3 regions of the Yokenella regensburgei genome follow, and region 3 is predicted to be linked to each of the others. Evidence: riboswitches for the same ligand, from Rfam matches in the RefSeq annotation. Region 3 holds a riboswitch; each other region holds the start of a gene.
What was found. A riboswitch is a leader RNA that binds a small molecule or an ion and turns the genes downstream of it on or off. The one in region 3 is predicted to bind thiamine pyrophosphate.
Positions count from the first base shown of each region.

Region 1 (4,141 bases), on a different contig from region 3:
AGAACCGGTGCGGCGCGTTCAAGGCTTATCCCACCTATTGCCACTGTAGGGTAGTCCTTCAGACGAGCAATATGCGCTGCCAGCTGCTCGAGCCCCTGAGGAGACGAAGGCATCTGCTTGGTCTGTGTCGGGAAGACGTGACCGAGTGCGATATAAGAAGGACGCGCTGCCAGGGCGACGTCAATCTCCATGTCGTCGTGGGTTGATACACCGAGCCGCAGCCCGGCAGCACGAATGGCGTTCAGGTCGGTCGTCTCAAGATCTTCCTGACCGAGATGTACGCCATACGCATTGTGCTTAATTGCCAGGCGCCAGTAGTCGTTGATGAACAGGCGGGCGTCGTAACGACGCCCCAGCGCAATGGCGGCGGCCACGTCCGCTTCTACCTCTGCGTCGCGCTTATCCTTGATGCGTAGCTGAAGTGTGCGTACCCCTGCCTGCAACAGACGTTCGATCCACTCAACGCTATCAACCACCGGGTAAAGTCCCAGTCGGAAGGGAACGGATGGAAAATCAGGTTGATACATCACACCTCCTCCTGTTTGAGGTAGATTTCCCCCCCTTTGGCGCGGAAGTTGTTCGACATATCCGCCATCCCTACTTCAATAGCCTGTTTTGCCGCGTAGTCGCGCACTTCCTGGGTGATTTTCATCGAGCAGAATTTCGGTCCGCACATTGAGCAGAAGTGGGCGACTTTACCGGATTCCTGCGGCAGGGTTTCATCGTGGTAGGCGCGGGCGGTGAACGGGTCGAGCGCCAGGTTGAACTGATCTTCCCAGCGGAATTCAAAGCGTGCTTTCGACATGGCGTTATCGCGGATCTGCGCCCCAGGGTGTCCTTTCGCCAGGTCAGCGGCGTGGGCGGCGATTTTGTAGGTAATCAGCCCCTGTTTAACATCTTCTTTATTTGGCAGGCCGAGGTGCTCTTTTGGCGTGACATAGCAGAGCATTGCACAGCCGAACCAGCCGATCATTGCAGCACCAATGCCGGAGGTGAAGTGGTCATAACCCGGTGCGATGTCGGTAGTCAATGGCCCCAGTGTATAGAACGGGGCTTCGTGGCAATGCTCCAGCTCTTCGGTCATGTTGCGGCGGATCATCTGCATTGGCACATGTCCTGGACCTTCAATCATTACCTGTACGTCATATTCCCAGGCGATTTTGGTCAGTTCGCCAAGGGTGTGTAGTTCAGCAAACTGGGCTTCGTCGTTGGCATCCTGAATGGAGCCCGGACGCAGACCGTCGCCCAGCGACAAAGAAACATCATAGGCGGCGCAGATTTCGCAAATCTCGCGGAAGCGCTCGTAGAGGAAGTTCTCTTTATGATGGGAAAGGCACCACTTCGCCATGATAGATCCACCGCGCGAAACAATACCTGTCAGGCGTTTGGCGGTCATCGGAACGTAGCGCAGCAGGACGCCTGCGTGAATGGTGAAGTAGTCCACGCCCTGTTCCGCCTGCTCCAGCAGGGTATCGCGGAACGCTTCCCAGGTAAGATCTTCGGCGATCCCGTTCACCTTCTCCAGCGCCTGGTAGATCGGAACCGTACCGATTGGCACCGGGCTGTTACGCAGGATCCACTCACGGGTTTCATGAATATAGCGGCCGGTGGAGAGATCCATCACTGTGTCTGCGCCCCAGCGGGTCGACCACACTAATTTCTCCACTTCTTCTTCGATAGAAGAGGTCACCGCCGAGTTACCGATGTTGGCGTTGACCTTCACGAGGAAGTTGCGCCCGATGATCATCGGTTCTGATTCAGGGTGGTTAATATTTGCTGGAATGATGGCGCGGCCGGCGGCAACTTCATCGCGAACGAATTCCGGTGTGATGTTTTCCGGCAGACGGGCACCAAAGCCCTCTCCCGGATGCTGGTGGCGGAGCACTTCGCTGCGGATACGCTCGCGGCCCATGTTTTCGCGAATGGCGATGAATTCCATCTCCGGGGTCACAATCCCCTGGCGGGCATAGTGCAGTTGAGTCACGCATTTACCCGCTTTGGCGCGTTTTGGCGTGAGGAGGCCGGTGAAGCGCAGTTCATCAAGGCCATCGTCTGCCAGGCGCTCTTTGGCCCAGGCAGAGCTACGGTCGCTGAGTACTTCGCTGTCGTGACGGGCTTCAATCCACGGCAGGCGCAGCTTCTCAAGGCCCTGCTGGACGTTAATTGCAATAGCCGGGTCGCCATAAGGGCCGGAGGTGTCATAAACCGGAACGGCTTCGTTCTCTTCAAACTGCGGGTTATCTTTGCTGCCACCGGTGAGGGTGGGGCTCAGCTGGATTTCACGCATGGGGACGCGGATATCCGGCTGCGAACCTTCAATATAGATACGTAATGAGTTGGGGAACGCGGTGCCTTCCAGGGTATCGATAAAGTGTTGGGCCTGGGCGCGCTGTTCGCGGCGTGACGGTTTAGTAGTTGCAGACATAGCTCATTCCAGATAGTAAAGGACATGGCTTGTCAGACGACGGAGGGAGTAATGGGTGTGCGCACCCCTGAGGGTAGCAGCGTAAAGCTGGATTACTCTTGTTCCCTTCGCAGGTTTTAACCTGATCAGGTTCCGCGGATCCCGAATTAACGGTCTCAGCCCGTGTTCGCACACTGGGCACTCCGACAAGATAGCAATCCCCTCCGCAGAGGGGAACGGATGTAAACTACGCGTTAATGATTAAGAACTCAAGCGGGACGTACCGCGCTTGTGCCGTTGAGATTGAGGTTGTTGTCAAACGCCAGCACGATGAGCTTATCTTCCAGCGCGAAACGAGCTTCCAGCGCCTCACCTATCCCGGACAACGCCTGCTGAAACTCGCGGTAGTTGTCGTGATCGATGGCATTTTCAAGATTAGAGTCGTAGTAATCCATGATCTGCTGGGTGTTGGCTTCCAGCCGAGAGCACAGTTTTGTCGCCGTTAAATGTGGGTTATTCCCTTCCATTTCGCTGATAATGCGTTCATAAATATTAAAATGTCCGGCGGAAAGATAGTCCACCAGGCCCTGACAGAAATCATCCAGCGCTTTTTCATTCAGACGCATATAGGATTCTTTGCCAGGCTTGATGCCAACCAGATTGTAGTAAGTCACGAGCAGATGCTTACGCACATGTAGCCACTGATCGATGAATTTACTTGTTCCGCCAACGCGTTCGGTCAGGCTTTCTAACTGGTTTAGCATGTTTGACTCCGCAATTTAAGATTTAAAACGGCTCACCTGAAATGTAAAAATTATGTTGTCAAGGTGCCAGTGAAGCGAAGGTAGTGCAATAGATATGGATCGTATAATTGAAAAATTAGACAGCGGTTGGTGGATAGTCAGCCATGAACAGAAATTATGGCTACCGCAGGGTGAATTACCATACGGTAAGGCAGGAAATTACGATCTTGTGGGACAGACCGCACTTCAGATAGGTGAATGGCAGGGCGAGCCGGTCTGGCTGGTGCAGCAAAAACGCCAGCATGATATGGCCTCGGTACGCCAGGTGATTGACCAGGATGTGGGGCTGTTTCAGCTTGCTGGCCGTGGCGTACAACTGGCGGAGTTCTATCGTTCTCATAAGTATTGTGGCTACTGCGGGCATACCATGCACCCGAGCAAAACCGAATGGGCGATGCTCTGCAGCCACTGTCGTGAACGCTATTATCCGCAGATTGCACCCTGCATGATTGTCGCCATTCGCCGTGACGATACCCTTCTCCTGGCCCAGCACACCCGGCATCGTAACGGTGTACATACCGTGCTGGCAGGCTTTGTTGAAGTGGGGGAAACCCTGGAACAGACGGTCGCGCGTGAGGTAATGGAGGAGAGCGGTATCAAGGTGAAAAACCTGCGTTACGTGACCTCGCAACCCTGGCCGTTCCCGCAATCGCTGATGACCGCTTTTATGGCCGATTATGACAGCGGCGAGATAGTGATTGATAAGAAAGAGCTGCTGGAGGCGAACTGGTATCGCTATGACAATTTACCGCTTCTACCTCCGCCGGGTACGGTGGCGCGACGGCTGATTGAAGATACCGTGGCAATGTGTCGGGCAGAGTACGAATGACATGATAGACTGGCGCTCTGTAGCTAAAGGAATGTGAAAATGACCGAACTGAAAAACGATCGTTACCTGCGCGCGCTGCTGCGCCAGCCAGTAGATGTCACTCCG
Region 1 covers NZ_RBIZ01000011.1:6,826-10,966, reverse strand. Annotated here, with positions in the region: gene thiE (thiamine phosphate synthase) at 1-527, opposite strand, end outside; gene thiC (phosphomethylpyrimidine synthase ThiC) at 527-2,425, opposite strand; TPP riboswitch at 2,511-2,620, opposite strand; gene C7387_RS22735 (Rsd/AlgQ family anti-sigma factor) at 2,674-3,168, opposite strand; gene nudC (NAD(+) diphosphatase) at 3,263-4,036, shown strand; gene hemE (uroporphyrinogen decarboxylase) at 4,076-4,141, shown strand, end outside.
Region 1: it holds a riboswitch for thiamine pyrophosphate, as region 3 does, so the genes downstream of both, thiC (phosphomethylpyrimidine synthase ThiC) here and thiM (hydroxyethylthiazole kinase) in region 3, are expected to answer to the same signal.

Region 2 (4,141 bases), on a different contig from region 3:
AGCTGGCGCTGTTCGCCGGGGATTTGCTCCAGCGCCTGCAATAGCAGGCGCGTTGCCATCGGCATGTTAAAGAAGACGTGTGCCAGCAGAATGCCCTGCAGACCGTAGGGCGAGAACGTCCACTCCCAGCCCAGCGCCTGAAACAGGGTGGACAGCCAGCCCTGGCGACCATACACGCTAAGAATGCCAAATACCGCCACCAGCACCGGCAGAATTAAGGTCATGGCGCACAGGCGTAGCAGAGCGTTGCGGCCGGGGAAACGGCGTCTGTAGAGCGCGCGGGCGAGAAAAATAGCCGGTACCACGGAGAGCAGCGCGGAGAGAAACGCCTGCCAGAACGAGAAGCGCACCACGTGCCACAGGTAGCTGTCCTGCAGCAAATCACCCCACGATCCGGCGGGGGCGTTAAACCACAGGGCAAAAAAGGCCGCCAGTGCGACGGCGACCATCAACGTGGACGCCGTCAGACCGGGAATGAGCCAGCCAGGGATTACTGGCTGACGGCGCGTTGCCATGCCCGGGTCCAGTTCTGGCGCTCAGATGCCACCTGCTGCGGGGTGAACTCCAGCGTGGTTGACGGTTTGACCAATTTTTCAAATCCGGCAGGAAGTGCAGCGTCGGTCACCGGATACATCCAGTTGCCGGTTGGGATCGCCTGCTGGAAGCCCGGAGAAACCATAAATTTCAGGAATTTTTCTGCTAACTGCGGCTGCTTGCTGGCGGCAGTCCGGGCGGCAACTTCCACCTGCAGGTAGTGGCCTTCGCTGAAGTCGGCGGCGGCGTACTGATCTTTCTTCTCTTCAATAATGTGGTAGGCCGGAGAGGTGGTATAGCTCAGCACCAGGTCACTTTCCCCTTTGAGGAACAGGCCGTAGGCTTCGCTCCAGCCTTTGGTCACTGTGACGGTTTTTTTCGCCAGCTTCTGCCAGGCGTCAGGGGCTTTGTCACCATAGACTTTTTGCATCCACAGCAGCAGGCCGAGACCCGGCGTACTGGTGCGCGGATCCTCGTAAATCACGCGCCACTTCTGGTCGCTTTCCACCAGTTCTTTCAGGCTCTTCGGCGGGTTCTTCAGCTTGTTTTTGTCATACACGAAGGCGAAGTAGCCGTAGTCGTATGGCACAAAGGTGTCGTTTTTCCAGCCGCCCGGTACTTTTACGCTCTCAGTCGGAACGCCGCTTTTGGCGAACAAACCGGTCTGAGTTGCAGCCTCGAGCAGGTTGTTATCAAGGCCCAGCACCACGTCGGCTTTGCTGTTCTTGCCTTCCATCCGCAGACGGTTAAGCAGAGAAACGCCGTCTTCCAGCGCCACAAACTTAAGCTCGCAGTCGCAGTCGGCTTCAAAGGCTTTTTTCACCACCGGCCCCGGACCCCAGTCGGCGGAGAAAGAGTCGTAGGTGTAAACGGTAAGAACGGGTTTAGCGAACGCAGGAAGCGCGGCCAATGTCAGTAACGGCAGGAGTTTTTTTAACACTTTGCACCTCAAGTTAACCAGGTGGCAAAGGATTTTGAGTCAGCCTCAAATCCCTTCGCCGGCGTTATCCGGATCAGGTTCGACGGGTATTTTCTCAGCCGCGCAGGCGCAGCACCCCGTTGAGAACGGCCTAGTGTAATGATTTTGCCTCGGTTACGAAAGTATCAGGGCTCCGGTGGCGCGAACCAGGCTGACTTAAAGTCAAACCAGCCGAGCGTGTTCATACGCAAGCCGCGCATACTGCGCTGTCCCTGAATCATCAACCAGTGGTGGATCAGCGGCACAATAGCGCGCTGGTTGATGAGCTGCTGGCACCAGTTCGCCAGATTCATCTCTCCGGCATGCCAGCGGGCAGCCTCTTTTTCCCAGTCGACAGGAATGCAGTGTTGAATAAGCGGTACTTCATACAGCTGGGCAAAAATAGAGAAATCGAGCGGCAGGGTGAAGTTGGCGCTGTTCAGCCACATATCGCTCACCACTTCGCCACGGTGCCATTCGTCGTAGTCCAGCTCCTGAATCTCGAGCTGTACCCCGTGTTCGGCGAGCAACCGAGCCATGATTTGCGCGATGTTGTGATGTTCAACGTGTTCACGATAGTAGGTCAGCGTCAGGGATTCCAGTCCGGCAGGCTTCTCACCCTGGCCCGGGCGGGCATGGTGCCAGCGCGGTAGCAGACCGTAGGCCGGGAACCAGTATCCCTGATACTGTTGGTCGGCGTGATACAGCAGGCTCGCCGGAGAGAGCACCTGGCTTACCCACTGGCGTACATCCTGGCAGGCACCCTTGTGCGAGCGGGCATCGTACAGCATGTAGTAACAACCCTCTTCGAGACGGCTCTCTACCGCTTTTTCTCCGGTTGTCGGGCCTTCCAGCGTCAGCCCGCAGCTAACCTCTTCGCTGATTTCCGGAAGTACCCAGACGTTCACTTCGTCGATAAGCGCCCGGTAGCCAAAATACTCTTCAAAGGCGTGGATCTTGAGCTGGTTTTCATTATTCCGCGCAACGGCGTAGGGACCCGTGCCTACCGGCAAGCGGGAGAAATGCGGCATTGAGGCCCACTCCTGCGGCAGGATCATCGCAGGGACATGCCCGAGTAGCCACGGCAGCCACTGATCTGGCTGCGAAAGGTGCACGTCCAGCGTCCAGGCGGTAGGAGAAGCGACCTGCGTGATATGGCCATATAACGGCAGCGCGCTGGCCCGCTTCAAAGAAACGATCACATCCGCCATTTCCAGTTCACGGCCATTGTGGAAGTGAATACCAGGACGCAAGAAAAAGCGCCAGTGCAAAGGGGAAATTTGCTGCCAGTGGTGAGCAATATCGGCTTCCAGTTCCCCATTTTCCTCATTTATACGCGTCAGCGAGCTGAAGATTTGCCGGGCGATATGGGTTTCAGAGCGGCGAAGCGGCGTACCGGGAAGCAGGTTGCGCATCGGGCGATAGTACAGCACGCGCAGGATATGCCGCCCCTGGCGGAAGCTACGACCAAGGTGCGATACCAGCATTTGCCGCACGGTCGCCTTATCGCCAACCAGTTGCACCAGCTGATCGATGCGGTCCTGCTCCAGCAGGTCTTCGGCGCGCTGCTGCTGCAGGGCAAGGCCGGTGTAGAGGAAGGTCAGGCGTGAGCGTTTGCCGCGTCCGGCTTCGGCTTCCCACGTCAACCAACCGCGCGATTCCATGGTGTTGAGCAAGGTGCGCATATGGCGGCGCGAGCAGCTCAGTAACTCTGCCAGCTCATTCAGGGTCGTTTCTTGCGTTTTCCCCTCACAGCACTGCCATAAGCGGATGAACTGTTGTTGCAGGCGAGCAGACGACATAAAAGAGGAACTCCCGACAAAAACTCAGCAATTTATTAATCCCTATATTAGGCCAATAATGGCTCTCGATGAAGCGAGTCGATGATGCACCTGGAAGTTACATCCCGTTAATGTGCTCCTCGGCCAGCCCGAATCATGTGTGACTGAGTATTGGTGTAATCACCCGCCAGCAGAAAATTTCTGCTGGCTTTTTTCGTTTCCTGTTTGCGTTAAGGATGATTCATGCTCTGGTTGGTGACGATGGGACGGCGGCTCAACGGCGTCTACGCGGCTTTTATGCTGGTGGCTTTCATGATGGGCGTGGCCGGTGCGCTGCAGGCTCCGACGCTCAGTTTGTTTTTGAGCCGCGAAGTGGGGGCGGAACCTTTCTGGGTCGGGCTGTTTTATACCGTTAACGCCATTGCCGGGATCCTTGTCAGCCTGTGGCTGGCGAAACGGTCCGACAGCCGGGGCGATCGGCGTAAGCTCATCATGCTGTGCTGTCTGATGGCGGTGGGTAACGCGTTGTTGTTCGCGTTTAACCGCCATTACCTGACGCTTATCACCTGCGGCGTGCTGTTGGCATCGCTTGCCAATACTGCCATGCCTCAGCTGTTTGCCCTGGCGCGTGAATATGCCGACAGTTCGGCGCGAGAAGTGGTGATGTTCAGCTCGGTCATGCGTGCTCAGTTGTCGCTTGCCTGGGTGATTGGCCCACGCTGGCGTTCATGCTGGCGCTTAATTACGGCTTTACCACCATGTTCACTATCGCCGCCGGGATCTTCGTGGTGAGCTTGCTGCTGATAGCGCTGGCGTTGCCGACGGTGGCTCGGGTGGAGCAGCCCGCCGCCGTTGCCGTGACCGACGT
Region 2 covers NZ_RBIZ01000005.1:506,206-510,346, forward strand. Annotated here, with positions in the region: gene thiP (thiamine/thiamine pyrophosphate ABC transporter permease ThiP) at 1-515, opposite strand, end outside; gene thiB (thiamine ABC transporter substrate binding subunit) at 491-1,474, opposite strand; TPP riboswitch at 1,507-1,603, opposite strand; gene sgrR (HTH-type transcriptional regulator SgrR) at 1,639-3,294, opposite strand; partial or broken gene C7387_RS17470 (sugar efflux transporter) at 3,517-4,141, shown strand, end outside.
Region 2: it holds a riboswitch for thiamine pyrophosphate, as region 3 does, so the genes downstream of both, thiB (thiamine ABC transporter substrate binding subunit) here and thiM (hydroxyethylthiazole kinase) in region 3, are expected to answer to the same signal.

Region 3 (4,141 bases):
CGCAAACAAAAACGTATAGGTCGCTTCGGCAGTAGCTGATGCTGTATTCAATCGGTCGCTGGAGCTGATCCAGCGCCACCTGTTTAATCACCAGCACCGGGATGCGGTCATCCATCCGAATGTGCGACTGAAACTCAGCGTCCGGCATCCGGGCGCTGACCCGCGAGCGGGTGCGCTGGGGGAAGATATTCTGGCTGCGGAAATAGTCGTACAGAGAAATGCCGATAGCGTCGGCGTCGGCAATCAGCGGCACTGGCACGTAAGACTCTTCTATCGACACCGCGTCCTCATCCACATAACGAATACGTTTGAGTAAAAAGACCTCGCTGCGCGGCGTGAGCGACAGCGCCGTTGCCACCTCTTCCGGGCACTCCACGATACGCTTGTTGACCCACAGGGTATCCGGCTTTTTGCCCCGCAGTACCACCTGCTGGGAGAACCCTCGCGCCTCTTTCAGCGAATACTCAAAGATATTGTTAATCTGCGTACCGTAACCCCGCGCCCGGGTTACCACGCCCTCTTCTTCCAGCGTCTGCATCGCCTTGCGCACGGTGATACGCGATACCCCGGTAAGCTGACTGAGGTCGCGCTCGCCCGGCAGGATATTGCCATGCTCAAGCCAGCCGCTGCGCACGGCGTTTTTCACCGTTTCCGCAAACTTGAGGTACAGCGGCATGTTGTCTCCTGCGGCGATTCGCTCATTCAACTGCTCAATAAGTCGGGTATGCGCTTGTTCCATCGGATCTTTTCCTGGCTGTGGGCTACAGCCAGTATATACGCATAACCCTGCCGGTTGCATCAGGATAGCCTGCGCGATTTACCACCACGCGTGAAAGTGATGCACCGGGCCAATACCGTGCCCAACCTCGAGTGAATCCGCCTGCGCCAGCGCTTTTGACAGCCAGGCTTTGGCTTCCGGCACCGTTTCCTGCCAGCTGGAGTGGCGCGGACGCAGCGCCGCCAGCGCCGCCGACAGCGTGCAGCCGGTGCCGTGGGTGTTTTTGGTCACTACGCGCGGGGCGGTAAAGCGGTATTCCCCCAGAGCGGTAAACAACCAGTCCGGGCTTTCGGCATCGTCGAGGTGGCCGCCCTTCATCAGCACCGCCTCGCAGCCGAGCGCCCGCAGCGCCCGACCCTGCTCCAGCATTTCCCGCTCGTTTTGGGCATGAGGCGCATCCAGCAACGCCGCGGCCTCCGGCAGGTTCGGGGTGATAAGAGACACCTGCGGCAACAGATGCTGGCGCAGGCTCTCTACCGCCGACGGCGACAGCAGCGGATCGCCACTTTTCGCCAGCATCACGGTATCCAGCACCACATTCTGAATGGCATAACGCTGCAGGCGCTCCGCGACGGCTTCAACAATATCCGTCTCTGCCAGCATACCGATTTTGGTGGTATCGATGCGCACGTCGCTGAACACGGAATCAAGCTGGGCGGCAACAAAATCGGGTTCGATACGATACACCGACTGTACGCCGCGCGTGTTTTGTGCCACCAGCGCGGTAATCACCGAGCAGCCGTAAGCGCCCAGCGCTGAAAAGGTTTTTAAATCCGCCTGAATCCCCGCTCCGCCGCTTGGGTCGGTGCCAGCAATGGTAAGTGCGTTAATCCGCTTCATGCCCGCACCTCCAGGGTATACAGCGCATCAAGGAACGCCGGCACAAAGCTGCCTGGCCCCTGCCCCTGTCGGGTTGCACGCTCCCCGGCGCGTTTCATTATCATGCAGGCAGCGGCAACGTTTTCCAGATGATTGCCCGGCAGCGCCGTACAAGCCGCCACGACCGCCGACAGCGCACAGCCGGTACCAACGACCCGGGTCATGAGCAACGATCCACCGGCAACCGCCAGCGTGCGCTGACCGTCGGTAACGAAATCGACCTCTCCCGTAACCACGACGATCGCACCGGTCTCTGCGGCCAGCCGTTGCGCCGCCGGTAGCGCCGCCTGCGCCTGTTCGGTGGAGTCCACACCGCGACCGCCACGGCTTTCCTGCGCCAGAGCGAGTATTTCAGAAGCATTCCCGCGAATAACCGTCGGGTGGAGCGTCAGCAACTGCTGGCAGAAGCGGGTGCGCAGCGTTAAGCCGCCTACCGCCACCGGATCCAGCGTCCAGGGTTTTTCGGCGGCCACCGCACTATCTACCGCGGCACGCATGGCACGCGCACGTTTTTCGGTGAGCGTACCGACGTTAATCAACAGCGCATCAGCAACTGCCGCGAATTCGGTAGCTTCAGAAGGGTCAATAACCATCGCCGGAGAAGCCCCCAGCGCCAGCAGCACGTTGGCGGTAAAAGTTTGCACCACGTCATTGGTCATGCAGTGCACCAGCGGAGAGCGGGATTTCAGGTGGTCGATAGTGTGGGCGAGTTGCCCTGGGGAAAGCAGGTCAGGTTGCATAAGCACTCCCGCCAGGCCGTTAAGAAGCGATGACCTGGCAGGCCACTGACTTCCCTACGCTGGCATTATCCAGATCAGGTGGTACGGGTATTTCTCAGCCTTCACAAGGAAGGGCACCCCGAGTCATTTAGTGCAAAATCAAATAGTTATATTTGATTCATTGCGGTAAATAGTGTAGCCGTGTCCAGGGAACCTACGCAAGGAGTTTCCTGGGTTTATCAGCATAAATGATAAAAAAACCACGTTAAATCCCGATTAATTGATAAAAACAAGAATCTCATGCATTTATTTAAATAACCTATAGATAAAACCATTAATTAGATAATTACACCTTTAATTATGGCCACTTACTAGTTAATAAAATCACATATAACACTTTATTTACGCGATTTAATAAATAATTAATACCCTCCGTTATCATCGCTAATAATTTTAGCTAATAATGCTTAATGTGACTTAGATCAATATTTTTACCCTCACCTTCCGGGATAGTTGCTTCGAGTTACGAAAAAAGCAATTAAACGAAAATTGCGCAGACTCAATAATAAAATTAATTAGAATTAACAATAAGTTAAATCTTTCACTACCAGGATAGCGAATCCACTTTTAGTTAATGATGAGAGCTTGTAAATGAATAGTATTAAAACTGTTGTAGGTGTTGTTGCGTCTGGAGTCCTGTTCGCCGGGTTTATAGGCAATACTTATGCTGCTACCATTTCTACAGACGATGTAGTAGATAGTTTAGGCTGGACTCAAACAGAAATTAATCAACAGGCTGCCGATCGTGATGATAATCTCTATCAGACATCTGCAAATAACCACTCTTCGATTATTAACTTGCAACAAGAAAACCTGTTGCGAGATGATCGTATTACAACCACTGAAAAGAAATCAGCTGAAGCTTTGCTGGGCGTAGCTAAAAATGGGACTGATATTATTAACCTGCAAAATGAAACGAACCTGCAGGGGCAAGTGCTGACGAACCACGATCAGCGTATTACCGATCTTGAGAATGCGCCAAAACCAACGAATGGTAAGGATGGCATAAATGGTATCGACGGGATTAATGGTAAGGATGGTGCTCAGGGCATAACCGGTGCTAACGGTTCTGATGGCAAAGACGGAATTAACGGTAAAGACGGCGTTACCACCACCGTTACCCAGCTAGACGCCGTGACACAGGCTAAAGTTGCGAAGAATAGCCAGGCCATTACCACCACCTCAGGTCAGGCGGCAAGCGTGGCTCAGGATCTGAAAGACGCGAAGTCCTTCTTTAGCCAGCAGCAGGCCAGCAATAACGCGCAGTTTAAATCCCTGCACGACGAGGTCGACAGTAATAAGAAAGAGGCCCGTAGCGGTGCAGCAAGCGCGGTGGCTATAGCTTCTATGCCTCAGGTTGAAGCGGGTCAAACCGTTATGTTCTCCGCGGGTGTTGGCTCGTTTAAAGATGAACAAGCGATGAGCGTAGGTGCATCCTTCCATGCCGGAGTGGCGACGGTTAAAGCCGGTATAAGCGATTCAACCAATAATGATTTTGCAATGGGCGCAGGGGTTGGCATTGGTTTTTAAAAACCATGACTAAATACATTTTTCTTTCCGCCGTGCTTTATATTTCTGTTTTCCTGTTGGGTTTCTGGAGTGCACTCCTTTATTTAACCCATACCTGGTTTTGTCCTTAATAAGGTGTCTGGTAATGAAAAAGCTAATAACGCTGGCCGTCGTCGCGTCTTTAACCGCCAGTTGT
Region 3 covers NZ_RBIZ01000003.1:442,126-446,266, reverse strand. Annotated here, with positions in the region: gene C7387_RS02170 (GntR family transcriptional regulator) at 1-739, opposite strand, end outside; gene C7387_RS02175 (PfkB family carbohydrate kinase) at 1-19, shown strand, start outside; gene thiD (bifunctional hydroxymethylpyrimidine kinase/phosphomethylpyrimidine kinase) at 818-1,618, opposite strand; gene thiM (hydroxyethylthiazole kinase) at 1,615-2,397, opposite strand; TPP riboswitch at 2,432-2,528, opposite strand; gene C7387_RS02155 (YadA C-terminal domain-containing protein) at 3,028-3,966, shown strand; gene C7387_RS02150 (hypothetical protein) at 4,091-4,141, shown strand, end outside.